Tunicatimonas pelagia: one gene and its partner. The protein of the gene in region 1 interacts with the protein of each later gene in a pairwise test. Links are inferred from orthologs where the notes say so. Each region holds a gene or a part of one and is shown in the gene's direction. Other genes may lie near its edges.

Region 1 (10,061 bases):
ATCATATCGCTCATCATCTTGAGTAAAATCTTCCCGCTCGTAGTTAATTACCCGATCAGCTTCCAGCGATTTTATCAGGTCTACGTTTTTGGTGTTAGCGGTGGCAGTCACGTAAGCCCCGGCGTGTTTCAGAAATTGTAGGGCTGCCGAGCCAATTGCGCCGGTAGCCCCGTTGAGCATCACCCTACTACCGGCCCGAAGATCAACTTTGTTAATAAAATTGTAAGCATAGTGTGCTCCTTCCGCACTAGCAGCCGCTTGCTTATACGTAACTTCCGCTGGTATAATTGCGATAGGTTGATCTTCCGCAATGGCTAAGTATTTGGCGTGCGATGGAAGTCCGTTATCATTGAAGCCCCAAACTTTATCACCAATCTTGAAGCGGCTGACTTTCTTTCCCACTGCTTGCACTTCTCCGGCAAAATCAGTTCCGGTAGTGGTCAGCTTTGGCTTCGTTAGTCCGGTAAATAGTCTTATAGCGACTGGGTATCCGCTAAGTATTCCGCAGTCGGTACGGTTTACGGTGGTAGCATGTACTCTTACTAAAATTTCGTAGCTCTTTGGTCGGGTCTGATCCACCTCCTGAATGGTTAAAATATTAGGGGAGCCATATCGGGTACGCACTGCGGCTTTCATTAGCACTGTAAATTTAGTCTTCCCCAGCAATATCACCTTTTTAATTCGCACTTAAAATCAGAAGAGAAGGGTCAATTGGCGATATTTATTCGATACGGCTATTATTCTAAATAACATGTATACATCCTCTCTCTAAAAATTCCGTTACTACACGGGTATGTGTTTTTTATTTTCCAGCCCCTCTCTATTTTTCCGATGCGTTACGGCTTAATCCTCTTTTTTTCGCTACTTACTCTTCCTGGGCAGGCTCAGGTGTGGGACTTCTCGAAGCGTGTGTTCAATAGCGTGTTTAACGATACAGTCTCTTCCGAACGACCCAAGTTAATCGCCTACCCTACCTTGGCATATTCACCCGAAACCCGCTGGGAGTTTGGGGTGAGTGCCCTTTACGTCTACTACGCCAAGCAGGATACCAGCAACCGCCTAAGTGAGATTAATGCTTTTACATTCTTAACTTTAGAAAGCCAGTACGGCCTGTGGCTCGACCACGCACTATATTCCGATGAAAGCAAATGGTTCTTTTTAGGGAGGTTACGTTTGCAGCGGTTTCCACTGCTGTACTACGGTATTGGCCCCAATACTCCCGAAGAAGAGATTGCTCGAGTAGATGCCAATAGTATCGCTCTGCGAGAACGAGTGTTGCGTAATATTGGTGGTAATCTGTACTTGGGTACGTGGTTCGATTATCAACGACTAAGTAGCGTAGATTTCAACACGCTTACCAATGAACCAATTGATTTCCCCCGAGGTAGTAATGGCTCAACCAACTTTGGGATTGGGTTGGGGGTAGTTTACGACAATCGGCATAATGTACTAAACGTGCGCGAGGGTTTCTTTGGCGAAACGGGCTTTCTGCACTACGACGATGCCTGGGGTAGTGACTTCCCGTTTACGCAGTTTTTTCTTGATGCCCGCTACTTCTACCCCACTACGCGCAATCAGGTGCTAGCAGCTCAAGTAGTAGCGAACAGTACCTGGGGAGAGGTTCCGTTCAACCAACTATCGCTAATGGGAGGCGAAAGCATGATGCGAGGATACTACTTGGGGCGTTATCGGGATCGAAACCTACTGGCTACACAAGTAGAGTATCGCTTTTTACCATTCCCGTTCAGCAAACGGTGGGGTGCCGCGGCTTTTGTCAGCACCGGAACGGTATCTCCTTCACCCCAGGAGATTAATCTGGGTGATTGGGTAGTATCTGGTGGGGCCGGAGTCCGCTTCCTGATCTTTCCCAGCAAAGATATATTCACTCGATTGGACGTAGCTTTCACCGAAGAAGGGCCAGGGTTTTATTTCTTTATTGGCGAGGCGTTTTAGCGATGAGCGGAGAAAATCGCTTGGGGAATTTTAGGATGTTCCTCAGAGATGCGATCAATCAGCTTTTGGGCGTTTTTATTTTTCAGGCGACGGGCAATCAGTGCATCGGTAAAGGCTTCCAGATAATTCTCTAACTGATAGTGATTAGCAGCTCGTAGCAAGTACAATTCATCGTTGCGCGGGGTAATATTGAGTGCGCGACTGGCATCTTTCACTGCTTCCAACGGATAGCCTAGCTTCTGCTTTACCCACGCCCGGTGTTGGTAGGCTTTAGCGTACTTCGGATTGATCTTTAAAGCTCTATTTAGATCACCTAATGCCAACTTATACTCCTCTCGCTTGGCATATACGTAGCCTCGGTTACAGTAAGCGGCAGCGTAGTTCTTATCATACTTTAGCGCTTGCGTAAAATCTTCTATTGCCTGACCGTACAGTTGCTCCTTAAACATAGATACGCCACGTTCATTATACGAGCGGGCGTAGTTATGAAAGCGTGCCATGGCTTCGTCGTAGTCTACCAGATTGCCTTCCTCATCGTATAGATCATATATCTGCGCCGCCCGCTCGACGAACAGTTCTTGCTCTGTCTTCTTGGTACAGGATAGGAGCACGGTGCTAATCAAAAAGACTATCCAAGGTTTCATCTTGTTGATTAACGCTAGAAGGAAGCCGAGTGGTTCAGCCTACACTCTTTTTACAGTTGATTTAAAATGAACCTGATAATAATCACAAATGTCAGTCAAAATACACTCTCGGCAGCGCGGGTAGCTCCAGGTGCATACGCGCTGGCCGTGCTTGAAAAATAGCTTGTGGTAATTTAATAGTTCGTCCGCATCTTCGGGTAGTAAATCAAGTAGCACCGTATGCGCTTTCGCCTGATTAGTTTTCTGATTAATAATCCCCAACCGTTGTGAGACCCGATGTACGTGGGTATCTACGGGAAGGACGGGTTTTCGGAAGGTGAATAGCAATAAAAACGTGGTAGTTTTGTGGCCGACTCCCTCAAACTGCATCAGCCAGTCCATTGCTTCTTTCACCGAAAGACCCGCCAGAAAGCTCAGATCAAAATCACCTCGTTCTTCGTAAATCCGTTGAAGCGTCGCTTTAATCCGAGGAGCTTTTACTTCAGGATAGTTCGAGGTGGCAATGGCCTTGGTAAGCTCTTCAACCGGAGCGTTCATAATCTTTTCCCAGGAGCCAAACTGTTCTCGCATTTGCTCAAATGCTTTACGCTCGTTGGCATAATTGGTTCGTTGCGATAAAATTGTAGAGATAAGTTGGTCAATCGGTGGTTTGCTGGAGAATCGCTTTTGCCGTCCAAATCTCGCCTCCAATCGATTAATAGCGACGTTTATTTTCTCCGTTACGATATATTCCTGAGCCTCCACAATAACCTAACTCTGAAGTAGACGGGTAGTTTGAAATATTTTTTTTGGTATCACTGCACCGTTGCTCGTGCCAAAAATGAGCATTGCGAAGCGTGCGACTAATCGGATATAGGCAGAATAAGCATAAAATCACTACAATCAACTTCCGGTATTTGCTTTGCTTCTCTAACGTTGATAACGCAAAAAGCAGTAAAATTGGGTAAAAAGGAGTCAGATAGCGTTCGGCATCGGAAGAATAATAGTTAAGTGTAAATACAGTATGTATGGCTACGTAGTAAAGACCAAATGTCAGTAGTATACGCCTCCAAAACTGATGATCTGTACTTGAATACGTCTTGTAATACAGGTATCCTAGCATACCGATTAAAAGAAGTAGGAGCAAAGCTCGATATACTATCGGAACAGGATTAGGTAAAAACCACACGCTGAAACCATTTGCAAAGGACAGTACATTGCTTGAGTATCTACTGAAGTCACCCTCGGTCAAAGGCACTACTATTAGTTGATAAAGGCGAACAAATTCTTCTAATTTAAGCACCGCCCAAGCTATAAAAAGAAAAATACCAGCCGACAACCAAAGTATTGCTCGCTTAGAAAGTGAAGAAGGAAAAATGAGAAACGAAGCGATCAACCCCGATACTATAAACACACTGGCGTGCCTCAAACCAAACAGTAAAATGCATAGAAATCCAATAATGGCTAAGTAGGCATCTTTTTGCTCTCTACAATAGTGAAATAACACACCCAATACTATACTAAACAGAGCTACAAAAGGTGGCTCACTCCAAACGAAACTATGAATCAATAGTAGAGAAGTTCCAGATACTAGTAGTAGTAAATACAGATACCTGAATGCGCTGAGGTGTAAAAGCTGGGTTGCTAACCATCCGTGGATCGTTATCGTTGTAGCGTAACACGAAATATTTAACCAAAGCGTGTAATCTCCACGGTAAACAATAGCTAATAACAGTGGGTACAAGGGTGGCTTTAGCCGCAGATCTATGTTTCGCAGTCCATCTATTATTCCCTCCCTGGCCAATCGCTCGCTAATGTCAATATAGATATGAGAATCGGCCGTGAATCCTAACCTACAGTAATTAGCGTACAGCAGCAACGCGACACCTATCACTACCGCCAAACCTATTACCACCGTATCTAATACCGTTATTTGGTGACGTTTTACGTTTCTCAAACCATTTTACTCGTGTATCACTTTTATATTGCCTACAAATATAGATATTTGCGATTCTGTTTAATTGAACTGTTATGAAATTAGCCGTAGTGGGTGCCACCGGACTGGTCGGTACCGAAATGCTGAATGTATTAGCCCAACGCGATTTTCCATTTGACGAACTACTCCCCGTGGCCTCGGCTCGGTCGGTAGGAAAAACGATAGAATTTAAGGGGAAAGCCTACCCGATTATCAGCATGGAAGATGCTATTGCGGCTCAGCCTGATGTTGCCATCTTCTCAGCGGGAGGTTCAACCTCTCTGGAATATGCACCTAAATTTGCTGAAGTCGGCACGTTTGTCGTAGACAATTCTTCGGCCTGGCGCATGAATCCCGCTAATAAACTGGTAGTGCCTGAGATTAACGCCCGCGTACTGACGGAAGAAGATAAAATTATTGCGAACCCCAATTGCTCTACCATTCAAATGGTAGTGGCTTTAGCTCCATTACATCAGAAGTATCAAGTAAAGCGGGTGGTGGTTTCTACGTACCAATCGGTAACCGGTAGCGGAAAAGCAGCCGTCGACCAACTCATGAATGAGCGATCCGAGCAAGAAGGTGATAAAGTCTATCCACATCCTATTGATATGAACGTTCTTCCCCATATCGATGTGTTCTTTGATAATGGCTACACCAAAGAAGAAATGAAAATGGTGAACGAGACCAAGAAAATCTTTGGTGACGATAGCATTCAGGTAACGGCTACGGCGGTACGGGTTCCAGCGGTAGGCGGGCACTCCGAAGCAGTCAATGTAGAATTTGCCCAGGATTTCGACCTAGACGAAGTACGGGAACTATTAGCAAATACTCCCGGAGTAGTGGTGCAGGATGATGTAAAGAATAATGTCTACCCCATGCCGATTTGGGCGCACCAAAAAGATGAAGTATTTGTCGGGCGATTACGCCGGGATGAAACCCAGCCTAACACCCTCAATATGTGGGTGGTATCGGATAATCTACGTAAAGGCGCAGCAACTAACGCCGTGCAAATCGCCGAGTATTTGGTAGAAAATAATTTGATAAAATCAGCAGTGATGGGATGATGACTGACGACTGGACGGCTTTACGCCAACCTATCGTTCAACAATTTATTCAGGAACACGAAGGGAAAGATTCGTACCAACTGGCTCTTCAGGCAAAAAAGCATCCCAACATTCCAGTTCAGTTGGTTGCTCAACAGATTCAGGCTCGGCAAAAGGCCAAAAGCAAACTGTCGGAGTGGTACCAGACCCAAGGAATTATTTTTCCTTCTCGGCTGGCAATGGAACAGTGCTCTTCCCAAGCTACGGCTGAGTACAAGAGTAGTTTGGTTAGTGGTAAAACGGCGGTTGACCTAACGGGTGGTGCCGGGGTTGACACCTACTATCTGAGCCAATCGTTTGAGCGAGCAGACTACGTAGAACAGAATCCAGATCTGGCGGCTATTGCTCAACATAATTTTAGCCAGTTAGGCACCTCCACTATCCAAACGCATATCGGCGATGCCAAAACCTTTCTCTCATCAGCGAATCCGGTTGATTTAATCTACTTAGATCCGGCTCGGCGCGATTATACCAACCAAAAAGTATTTCGGCTATCCGATTGTTCACCCAACGTAATCCAACTACTTCCTCAGCTTCTGAAAAAGGCGAAGCAGGTGATGATTAAAACCTCACCCATGCTGGATATTAATCAGGCTACGCAGGATTTGGGTTCAGTACAGGAGGTGCACATAGTAGTGGTAAACAATGAATGTAAAGAAGTGCTGTATCTGCTTTCCAGGGAAGTGAACCAGCCATCCCAGATTACGGCAATTGACCTTACTTCAAGTGCTTCCCCGCTAATTTTCACTCATCAGGAAGAAGCTGAAGCTACTGCTGCCTTGGCGGAACCCCAGCAATTTATCTACGAGCCAAATGCCGCCATTTTAAAGGCGGGTGCCTTTCGTACAGTAGCCCAACGGTGGAACGTGGCCAAACTTCACCCCAATACACATCTGTACACTTCTGAAAAATTGGTTCCTGATTTTCCCGGGCGTTCTTTTCGGCTAGAAACCGTACTTCCCTACCAGAAAAAAGCAGTTCAGGCACACATTCCAGGCAAAAAAGCCAATATTACCACCCGTAATTTTAGCGACTCAGTAGCGACAGTGCGGAAGAAGCTTGGGTTGAAGGAAGGTGGCAATACGTACCTTTTTGCTACCCGAACCATGACCAAAGAACGCATTGTTTTGATTACTCAAAAAACTAGTAACTCATAGAGAATACTCTAATAAACTTCTAAGGTTCGTGACGACACGAACCTTAGAAGTTTATCAGAATAAGGTTTAATAACATTTTGAAAATCAAATACACCCACACCAACATTATTGCCGCCGACTGGCGAGCGTTAGCCAAGTTTTACGAGCAAGTATTTGGTTGCGTACCCGTCCCCCCGGTTCGGAAACAATCTGACCAGTGGCTAGCCCAGGGAACGGGAGTGCCGAATGCTTCGCTGGAAGGCGTTCATCTTCGTCTACCTGGTTACGGCGATAGCGGACCTACTTTGGAAATATATCAGTACGAGCATATGGAAGAAAAACCAGTCTCGGCTCCCAATCGCCAGGGGTTGGGCCATTTAGCCTTTCTGGTAGACGACGTATCCTCTGTAAGGGAGAAAATTCTACAGCAGGGCGGGAAAGAACTAGGCAAGCTTACCGAAGCTAACGTAGCGGGTGTAGGAAAGCTGACATTTGTTTACATGACTGACCCGGAAGAGAATATTCTGGAAATTCAGCATTGGTCATAAAAAAAGCCGATCGTTTCCCATCGGCTTTCAGCATTTTATCAGATTGAATCTATCGTAAGTCTACTATTTCAACCCCATCATATTTGCTGGTATCGAAACTGAAAAGCTCGTCGGTTACGCTAGCCTGCGGATTAAAATTATCAATCTCGTAGGTGTAGTGAGTGCCATTTTTATCAAAAATACGCCACTTTTTCAGGGTTCGGTCATCCTCAGCAATGTGAAGCTGAATTTTGAAAAACTGATTATCCTTATTTTCTGGTACCAAATCAACTACCTGATACGTTTTTCCGTCTATTGTTTCATCCTCCAAGTAATTATACTTAAAGCCACGCTTGTAAGCATTGTAAATTTGAGTAGGAGAAATATCCCCCTCATCAGGGTCGTAATCGTCAATATTTACCTCGTTTACTTCTTCCAGGTACGTCCAAACGGTGCTTCCGTCGTTGATAATCTCTTGTCCGCCCATTCGTAAGCGATACTTATCGCCCTTCACGGCAATTTCACCCTCAAAATCTTCGCTAATTGACTGATCGGTATTTTCCATAGAATAAGAAAAACCCGACTCAAATGCGCCAATCTGTCGATAAGCCTCACTCATGGCATCTAGTATTTCCCGGGCTTTAGGATCGTATTGAGCGTATGCCGTAGAAGACTGAGAAAAAATGATTAGTGCTAGTACGGCAATTGATAAATATTTCTTCATACAAAAACTGTTAGGATAGTTATAATGTCAGTCCAAACTGTTCAATAACTGTTCCAAACTGTATTCATCACTAATCAATACTTCACGAGCCTTGCTGCCCTCGAACGGCCCCACAATGCCTGCCGCTTCCAGTTGGTCGATTAGCCGACCAGCCCGATTGTAGCCTAGCTTCAGCTTACGCTGAATAAGTGAGGTGCTTCCCTGCTGATGATGCACAATTACCCGAGCTGCATCGTCGAATAAATCGTCTCGTTGTTTTAAGTCTACCTCCAACACACTGCTATCTCCCTCGTCGCCCAAATACTCAGGCAGTACGTAAGCCGACTCGTAACCTCGCTGCGAACCAATAAATTCACAAATACTATCTACTTCGGGCGTATCTACAAACGGGCACTGCAAGCGGATAATGTCCGAATTAACCGAAAGCAGCATATCGCCCATACCTACCAATTGCTCGGCTCCGCCCGTATCTAAAATAGTGCGCGAATCTACTTTGGAAGTAACCCGATACGACAAACGCACCGGAAAGTTCGCTTTAATAATACCCGTAATCACATTTACCGAAGGGCGCTGAGTAGCCACTACCAAATGAATACCAATGGCCCGAGCCAGTTGCGCCAGACGAGCAATAGGAGTTTCTACCTCTTTCCCAGCGGTCATCATTAGATCAGCTAACTCATCAATAATTAGCACAATGTAGGGCAAAAAGCGGTGGCCTTCTTCGGGGTTCAGCTTTCGGCCAACAAATTTCTTATTGTACTCCCGAATGTTTCGGCAAGTAGCATCCTTTAGTAGATTATAGCGGTTATCCATCTCAATACAGAGCGAATTGAGCGTGTAGATCACATTCTTCGTTTCGGTGATAATCGCATCTTCGCTATTCGGAATTTTGGCGAGAAAGTGCCGTTCTAGCTTATTGAATAGCGATAGTTCCACCTTTTTCGGATCAACCATCACAAATTTAAGCTGAGACGGATGCCGTTTATAAATCAGTGAACTGATGAGTACGTTTAGCCCCACTGACTTTCCCTGTCCGGTAGCTCCGGCAATGAGCAGGTGTGGCATTTTTGCCAAATCAGCCACAAATAGTTCGTTAGCCACGGTTTTCCCCAGAATAATTGGCAGCTCCTTGTTGCTGTGCATGAATTTCTCAGTAGTCACCACCGAGTGCATACTTACGGTCTCCCGATTCTTGTTAGGCACTTCAATACCGATGGTGCCCTTACCCGGAATTGGGGCAATGATACGAATGCCTAAAGCTGCCAAATTCAGCGCAATGTCGTCTTCCAGATTCTTGATTTTAGAAATTTTTACTCCGGCTTCGGGCACAATTTCGTAGAGCGTAACGGTAGGGCCAATAGTCGCTTTAATGGATTGAATACCGATTTTAAAGTTAATCAGCGTCTCAACAATTCGGTCTTTGTTATCTTCCAGTTCTTCCTTCGTTACCTGCACCCGCCCGGAGTGACTGCTATCCAGCAACCCTGGCTCGGGATAACGGTACTGCGGTAAATCCAGCGTAGGATCATAATTTTCTGATTTTAGTACTTTCTTAGCCTCTTCGGTATGTTCTTCAACCTCCAAAGCATATTCAGGCTCACTATCGCGCGAAGGTAATTCAGGGTCTTCAATGTCTAGTGATAATGAGGGTGCTGCTGATTTTTCTTTCTTTGACTTTGGTTCTGACTCCTGAACGAATAGTTGTTCCTCGGGAGCTTCATCTTCGGTAGGATTTTCCTCTTCTGAAAAAGGCGAGACCGTAGGTTGCTCCCAAGCTACCTCCTCCTCTTCAGCAAAAGGCGACTGCGAAAAGCCATCATTAAACGACTCAGATTTCGGGGTTGAGCTTCGCTCAAAAGAGGCTGCGGCCTGCGGAAAAGGAAGTGGGGATGTTAGTCCAAAGAAATATATAATAAACACAATTAAGGCAAAGGCTAATACCAACAAAGTACCCCAACCAATGAGGCTATCGGTGATGATGGCTAACTCATACCCTACTCCCCCGCTGAGCATACTCCAT
Region 2 (6,769 bases), 1.6 Mb from region 1 along the record:
CTCTTCATTTAATGATACACAGATAATAACTCGAGGGTTAACTAGTAATTTTGGGTTGTATTAGAAAAAATAGTGGAGGTCAATATAGCGATTTGCGTACTAAAATAACATAAATAGGTGGCTTTCGTTCTTCAAAGTTGAATATAATGTTACAATACGCTAATTTTATATATTTAAAACGGTAGATTATTCTCGATATTGGAACAGATGAATATTCATACGCACAAACGTATTGCTGAGTTGGTTGACGAGAATTATGCCTACGCATCTGTTCTCTACTATTTCGGTATTAAATTCTATGATTACGACGAAAAAACCCTCGAGCAGGTTTGTCGGGAACGGGGGCTCAATGTGCTTGAAGTAATTCAAGACTTAGAAGCAATATACGAACAAGAGGAAGATCAGGTAGTAGGTCTATCCGCACTTCCGGTTGATGTTATTATTGCTTATCTTAAGCATACTCACTTTCAGTTTATTAAAGCGCGCTTACCTTACCTCAGCAAATTAATTCATCATCTGCCTACTCATCAGTATCCGGCTATCGTAGAAGATTTACAGTTCGTTTTTCCACTATTTGTAGAAGAGCTTATTCATCATATTTACGAGGAAGAAGATGATTTTTTTTCCTACGTGCTTGACTTACAGTCAGCTTATTACACCGAAAAGCCTAGCTCTGGTCTTTACTTAAACATGGAGAAACGCTCCATTCAGGAGTTTGCCATCCACCACGATATGGATGATGACGAAATGGAGGGCATCCGGCAAATTACCAATGGCTATACTACGGAAGGTATTGACAGTTTACACCTGCGAGTGGTATACGCTGAACTGCAAAAATTTGAACGTGAGCTTTGCATCCACGCCAGTGTAGAAAACGAAATTTTATTTCCAAAAGCCCTAATGCTGGAGAAGCAGGTACAGAAGATTATGCGATCTAAGGTTCGCCTCAACTAACTGGTATGGGCCGTTTAGTAGGAATTGACTACGGTTTAAAACGAGTAGGCTTAGCCGTAACCGATCCGCTTCGCATTATCGCCACTCCACTAGAAACTGTACCTACCTCCCAAACCATAGCATTTCTTAAAAAGTACTGCACCAACGAAGAAGTAGATGCCTTTGTGGTAGGCTTACCCAAACAATTAGATAACTCCGATACTCACGCTACCAAGCCTACTCAAAATTTTGTAAAGCAACTACAAAAGCAGTTTTCTCAGCCGATCTATTGGGAAGATGAACGCTTTACCTCCAAAATGGCTTTAGATGCTATGATTGCCGCTGGCACCACCAAAAAATATCGGCGGCAAAAAGGAAATATTGACAAAGTGAGTGCCACTATTATTTTGCAATCGTATTTAGAGAAAGCATGATTTATCCTGTAGTACTGTACGGCGACCCCGTACTGAAGAAACCGGCCGAAACCGTTGACTTCGAGCAAATTGACGTGAAGCAACTTAGCGAAGATATGTTTGAGACCATGTATCAGGCCAGTGGCGTAGGGTTGGCCGCTCCCCAAATTGGCAAAAGCCTTCGGATATTTGTTATTGACAGCACTCCACTGGATGAAGACGAAGGCAACGAAGGTATTCGCCGAGTGTTCGTTAACCCCGAGATTGTGGAAACGGAGGGTGATAACTGGGCTTTTGAAGAAGGTTGCTTGAGTATACCCGGAATTCGGGCTGAGGTACAACGGCCACCAAAAATTACCATTGAGTATCAGGATGAAAATGGTAAAGAGCACACGGAGACCCTAAAAGGGATGCCCGCGCGTATTGTGCTGCACGAATACGACCATATTGAAGGTGTACTGTTTGTTGACCATGTAAAAGGTCTGAAGAAAAGACTGATGAAAGGTAAACTGGCCAACATTAGCAAAGGCCAAGTAGAAGCTAACTATCGGGTAAAACTTCCTGCAAAGGCTACCCGCCGTGCCTGATAATACGCTCACCGTTTCGCTAATTCAAACTTCGCTCTACTGGCACGAAGTGGAGGCGAATTTGGCAATGCTAGAAGAAAAAATCTGGCAGATTGACCAACCCACCGACCTCATTATTCTTCCTGAGATGTTTTCTACCGGATTTACGCAGCAAGCCGATAGCTTGGCTGAACCGATGAACAGCAAAACATTTCGGTGGATGAAGCAACAAGCCGCCCAAACTAAAGCAGTAGTTACCGGTAGCTACATTGTGCGGGAACAGCAAAACTTCTACAATCGCTTATTGTGGGTGAGGCCCGATGGTACTTTTTCGTATTACGACAAACGGCACTTGTTTCGGATGGCAGGTGAAGATCGGGTATTTTCCGCTGGAGACTCTCTTCTAATCGAAGAGCTCAAAGGATGGCGCGTTTGCCCATTAATCTGTTACGACCTTCGCTTTCCGGTCTGGAGCCGCAATGTTGTACAAGCGGATGGTGCCCTCAACTACGATCTGCTTATCTACGTAGCCAATTGGCCTGCTGCCCGTCGCTCCGCCTGGGAAACACTGCTTAAAGCCCGAGCTATCGAGAATGCTTGCTACGTAGCTGGAGTCAATCGGGTAGGTGAAGATGGAAACCAAGTTTCGTACTTAGGTAATTCAGTAGCTGTTGATTTCAAGGGTGATATTGTAGCTGATTTAGAAGAGCAGGAGCAGATTATTACTATTCCGCTATCATACCAAGATTTGGAAGCCTACCGCCAGAAGTTTCCAGTACATTTGGATGCTGATAAATTTTTACTTGGCTCTTAGCTACTCAAAGAAGATTAATTTCCTACCAGTAGCTTAGCACTTGCTACTCCGCCCTGCTCAAAAAATGCGCGCATAACGTAGAGTCCCGGAGGCAGCACCCGAGTATCCACATTGAGTCGGCTAAGCGGCTGAGGCAGTGAACGTTCGTATACAACTTGACCGGCCACCGAAATTACCTGCACCTGCTTCACTGCTCGGTTAGCCTGTACGGTGGTTACGTCTGAATCAGTAGCCGGGTTAGGAAAAATACGCAGCGTAATTTCCTCCCCTGAGGCACCTTCACGGTTTAGGTTTAGTAGCGAAACCCCGCCCCGTTGACGACCAATAACTACCGTGGTGCTTCCTCCCAGAATCTGCCCGACAGCCAACCAGCTCTGTCGGTCTAGCTGAACGGCTACCGTTTCGGATAAAATAGCGTTTCGTACTACCACCGTATCAATGGATTCTGTGTTTTCTTCTAATGGCCGCAGCAGCAGGTTCCCACTAGAATTGGCACTCAATATCCCCACCGTTCCATCCGTATTGATAATGGCGGGAGCTAAAAACAAGCCTCGCGCACTTCGGTCTATTCCGGCGAATGCATCATTTTCCCGAGTCCACTGCGGAGGAAAGTCAGTGCCAGTGTCCCGATAGTAAATTAGATTACCGCTCTGCTTGCCTACCAACACATCCACGCGCTGGTCTTGGTCTACATCGTAGAAAGCCAAATTATCCTCCGACCGAAACGGCAGCGTGAGTAATTGGCGCTGTTCGGGCTGAAATTCCCAAGCATCGCCTGAGGAAGCCTGATTTAGTAACGCATACAAGCGGGTTTCCCGCGATTCCGATTCGCGCCCACTAATTAGTAAGTCCGTTCTTCCATCCTGATTAATATCCGTGAAGTACGGTTTTACTTCCTGAAGCTGCCAGTTGGCTAAGCTCAAAAAATCACTGGTAACAAACTGAAATGAAGGCTGAGCTGGACTTCCCACATTTTCGTAAAGATACAGTCCGGCGTAAAATCCATTCTCCTGTAAATTTCCTCGGTTTCCAATGAACAAATCCAGATCACCATCGGCATCGTAATCGGCCAGGGCAGGAGCTGCATTTTCGCCTACGTCGATCATCTCCTCCTGCAAAAAGCCGGAGGTTTGCCACTGCCAGTTAGGGTTTTGCGCTGTTCCGTCATTGCGGTACTGCCAACTGGAGTTTTCGAAATCGATGCTATTGCCTACGTTGGTGCTAGCGTTAGGGGAAAGTAGTAAATCGTTTATCCCGTCGGCATCAGTATCGGCTAGATAGGCTCCCGGAAAGAATACCGAAGAGGCAGGCTGGGTATTTTCAGGATAATTGGTATTTAATTGCCCAAACAAGGGTTGATTGTTCGCCGATTGATTTTCCAGAAAAGCAATTCCGTAGCAGCCTTCATCGCCCGACAATGCATCTAAGTCCTGATCGCCATCGGCATCCAATACTAACAGGGCTTTCCCTCCTACGTGCGCTAACTTCGCTTCAGTAAGCTGACGAGATTCGTCATTCCAGGAATCGCCATTCCGGGAATCGACATTCCGGGAATCTCCACTCCGGGAACCACTGTTTAGATCATCGCAAGTTTGACCGTTGAAGGCGAATATTCCGCAGTTACATTCCTCTACATCACCCCAGCGGATGTTGGTCGTTTGGTATACCAATGAATCAGCTCGGCCGAATTGCTCTACACTTTGGTTCTGATGCAGAATAAGCGTGCCACTGCCAATCACACTGTAGTTGATAACATCTAGGTCGCCATCGCCATCAACATCAACAATTGCCGGAACATCAGTAGAATTGACTTGAAGCGTCACCGTAGCTCCCGAAGCAAATGCCACCGTTCGCAAAGTTTCAGTCACCAACGTCCAGCCTAGCCCATCGCCACCATCTCGATTATTCTGATAAACAGAAATGCCTCTTCCGCCTGATGCAGTAAATAAATCCTGATCGCCATCTTGGTCGTAGTCCTTCAGCAAAACCCAGCTTTGCAGACCAGCCGGAAACAACGGCACGTATTCGGGGGCGTATACCCACTGACCGTTTTGTCGCAGAAACGGATGAAGGGTACCGGAGGATCGGTCGAACAGCAGCAAGTCATTTTGATTATCACCATTGAGTCGAATATTGTTGTACTGCACGGCGTTCAAGCCACCCACCCAGGGCATAGTAAGCTCATCTTTTCCCCTTGAAACTGGGGTAGTAAAATCCCACTCAGCTATCTCTTGACTCCAGCTTGCTACCGAAATGCCGAGCAGTAAAACTACAGTTAATAAAATAGATTTATCAGGATAGAGAAGTTGAGTCATGCAGCGCTTATCAGTTCTATTGTCTTGCGTAGAATTACTAGTATAAGAAATCCTACAAAGATATAACTGATGGTGCGAGAAGATATTTTATTAGCCACCCATACTCCGAGCGGACTACCTACCAACACTCCTAGCGACAATGGAATTGAAACCGGGAAAATAATGTACCCAATACGACCCAAGTCTACCGGATGAGCGGGCTGGTCGATCACATTGAATACCGTAATTGCCAGCGAAGCAATAAAAATCACTCCTAAAGAAATAGACTTGGCCCGCTTAATATCCATGCGTAAACCCGAATGGAGCAACGGAACAGTGATAGTTCCTCCCCCCAATCCGGACAAAGCCGAGAAAGCACCCGCTACACTTCCCGTAAATATGTACCACGCTCGCTCATTCCTTACCGGCCGATTAAACATAAGGGTAGTGCGGTTTTGTAAGTACGTAATCAAGACGATGAGGCTCAGAAAAATGATAACCGCCCCGTTGAAAAATTGCTTAGAATAAAGTGGAGTATTCACGAAGGTAAATAGGAGCAGGTAGGATGCCGCAATGGCAAATAGCCCCACTAATGCCACTTCTTTCCAGTAAAAATCTTTATTGCTAATTAGCGTGATACTGCCGAAAAGAGCCGCTGCCGCCGTTCCAAAAATAGAGTTAGCAATTACGTATTGCGCCATTTCGGTTGTGGGAATTCCTACGTACTCTAGGGCAATGGGGAGAATAAGAATGTAGATAACGCCTCCACCAATACCTAAAAAGCCGGCCAGGAATCCACCTCCCAAGCCGGCTAAAGCTATCCAGAAATATAGTGTGTTAGTGAGCAACTACTTATTGTCCCCGAAGTATTTCCGCATAACGGTCTTTGTCGTTTAACACGTCAATGGCAGCCTGCAACACATCATCATCATCAAACGAAGCTTCTATTTTTCCTTCTGATAGATGATAGTGTGCGGCAATTTCCTCTTCTAACACCTCTTTAATTTCGCTCTTGAACTTCTGCAAGTCCTGTTCTTTATTGTGCTGTACCTGCTTCCGAAGTTGAGCAATCTGCTCTTTAATATCTTGGTAGTACTGTTCATCTTTAGCAATCTCAGTTAAATCGTCAATGGTCTGCTCCACTTCGGTTACATAATCGTAATCTTTATCCGATAACCAAGCAATGAACTCATTGTATTCAGCATCACTCATTTCAAATTCTTTAGCATTTGGAGCTTCCTTATGCTCGTAAAAGTATTTGGTGGCGTAATCAAACGTTAGATTTTTAGTAAATAAACTTACCGTGATGGGTGCTAACCGCCCGGCTTTGGCTTTTATATCAGGGTTGACCCCGCCGCCATCGTAAACAATACGTCCGTTCTGCGTCTCGAAAGCGGTGCGGAGCGAATCGGGCACCCGGCCTACGCTACCGTCTTCTCCTCGGTGACTGTAGTCAATTGCCTGAATACAGCGCCCGCTGGGAGTGTAGTACTTAGCAGTAGTTACTTTCAGTTGAGAGTTGTAGGTAAGAGGGCGAGTTGCCTGTACCAGTCCCTTACCGAATGTTTTCTCTCCTACTAGCACTCCTCGATCGTAATCTTGCACCACACCCGACACAATTTCAGCCGCCGAAGCACTGCGCCCACTGGTGAGTACCGCAAGCGGAATTTCGGTATCTACCGGGCTGTGCGGAGCGCGGTATACTTTGTTCCAATCTTTCACTTTGCCTTTGGTACTTACAATCTCGGA

What was found.
Region 2: the proteins of P0M28_RS20500 (region 1) and def interact in binary tests that used the Escherichia coli proteins (3 or more experiments, as listed by UniProt). The link is inferred for Tunicatimonas pelagia from one-to-one orthologs.

What each region holds. Positions count from the first base shown.
Region 1 is NZ_CP120683.1:4,780,474-4,790,534, reverse strand. Bases 3,748-6,611 are described here. They hold P0M28_RS20500 (aspartate-semialdehyde dehydrogenase), read left to right. Parts: upstream 3,748-4,607; coding sequence 4,608-5,615; downstream 5,616-6,611. Other genes in these bases: P0M28_RS20495 (THUMP-like domain-containing protein), read left to right, coding at 5,612-6,611. In the rest of the region: P0M28_RS20520 (NAD(P)-dependent alcohol dehydrogenase), read right to left, coding at 1-636; P0M28_RS20515 (BamA/TamA family outer membrane protein), read left to right, coding at 796-1,953; P0M28_RS20510 (tetratricopeptide repeat protein), read right to left, coding at 1,950-2,597; P0M28_RS20505 (endonuclease III domain-containing protein), read right to left, coding at 2,637-3,341; more of P0M28_RS20495, read left to right, coding at 6,612-6,811; P0M28_RS20490 (VOC family protein), read left to right, coding at 6,889-7,338; outer membrane lipoprotein periplasmic chaperone LolA1, read right to left, coding at 7,388-8,041; P0M28_RS20480 (FtsK/SpoIIIE family DNA translocase), read right to left, coding at 8,069-10,061.
Region 2 is NZ_CP120683.1:3,175,075-3,181,843, forward strand. The notes cover bases 186-3,148. They hold def (peptide deformylase), read left to right. Parts: upstream 186-1,363; coding sequence 1,364-1,933; downstream 1,934-3,148. Other genes in these bases: P0M28_RS13600 (hemerythrin domain-containing protein), read left to right, coding at 208-954; ruvX (Holliday junction resolvase RuvX), read left to right, coding at 960-1,367; P0M28_RS13615 (amidohydrolase), read left to right, coding at 1,926-2,726; P0M28_RS13620 (T9SS type A sorting domain-containing protein), read right to left, coding at 2,741-3,148. Outside these bases: more of P0M28_RS13620, read right to left, coding at 3,149-5,041; P0M28_RS13625 (sulfite exporter TauE/SafE family protein), read right to left, coding at 5,038-5,868; P0M28_RS13630 (S41 family peptidase), read right to left, coding at 5,873-6,769. UniProt on the Escherichia coli protein: Removes the formyl group from the N-terminal Met of newly synthesized proteins. Requires at least a dipeptide for an efficient rate of reaction. N-terminal L-methionine is a prerequisite for activity but the enzyme has broad specificity at other positions.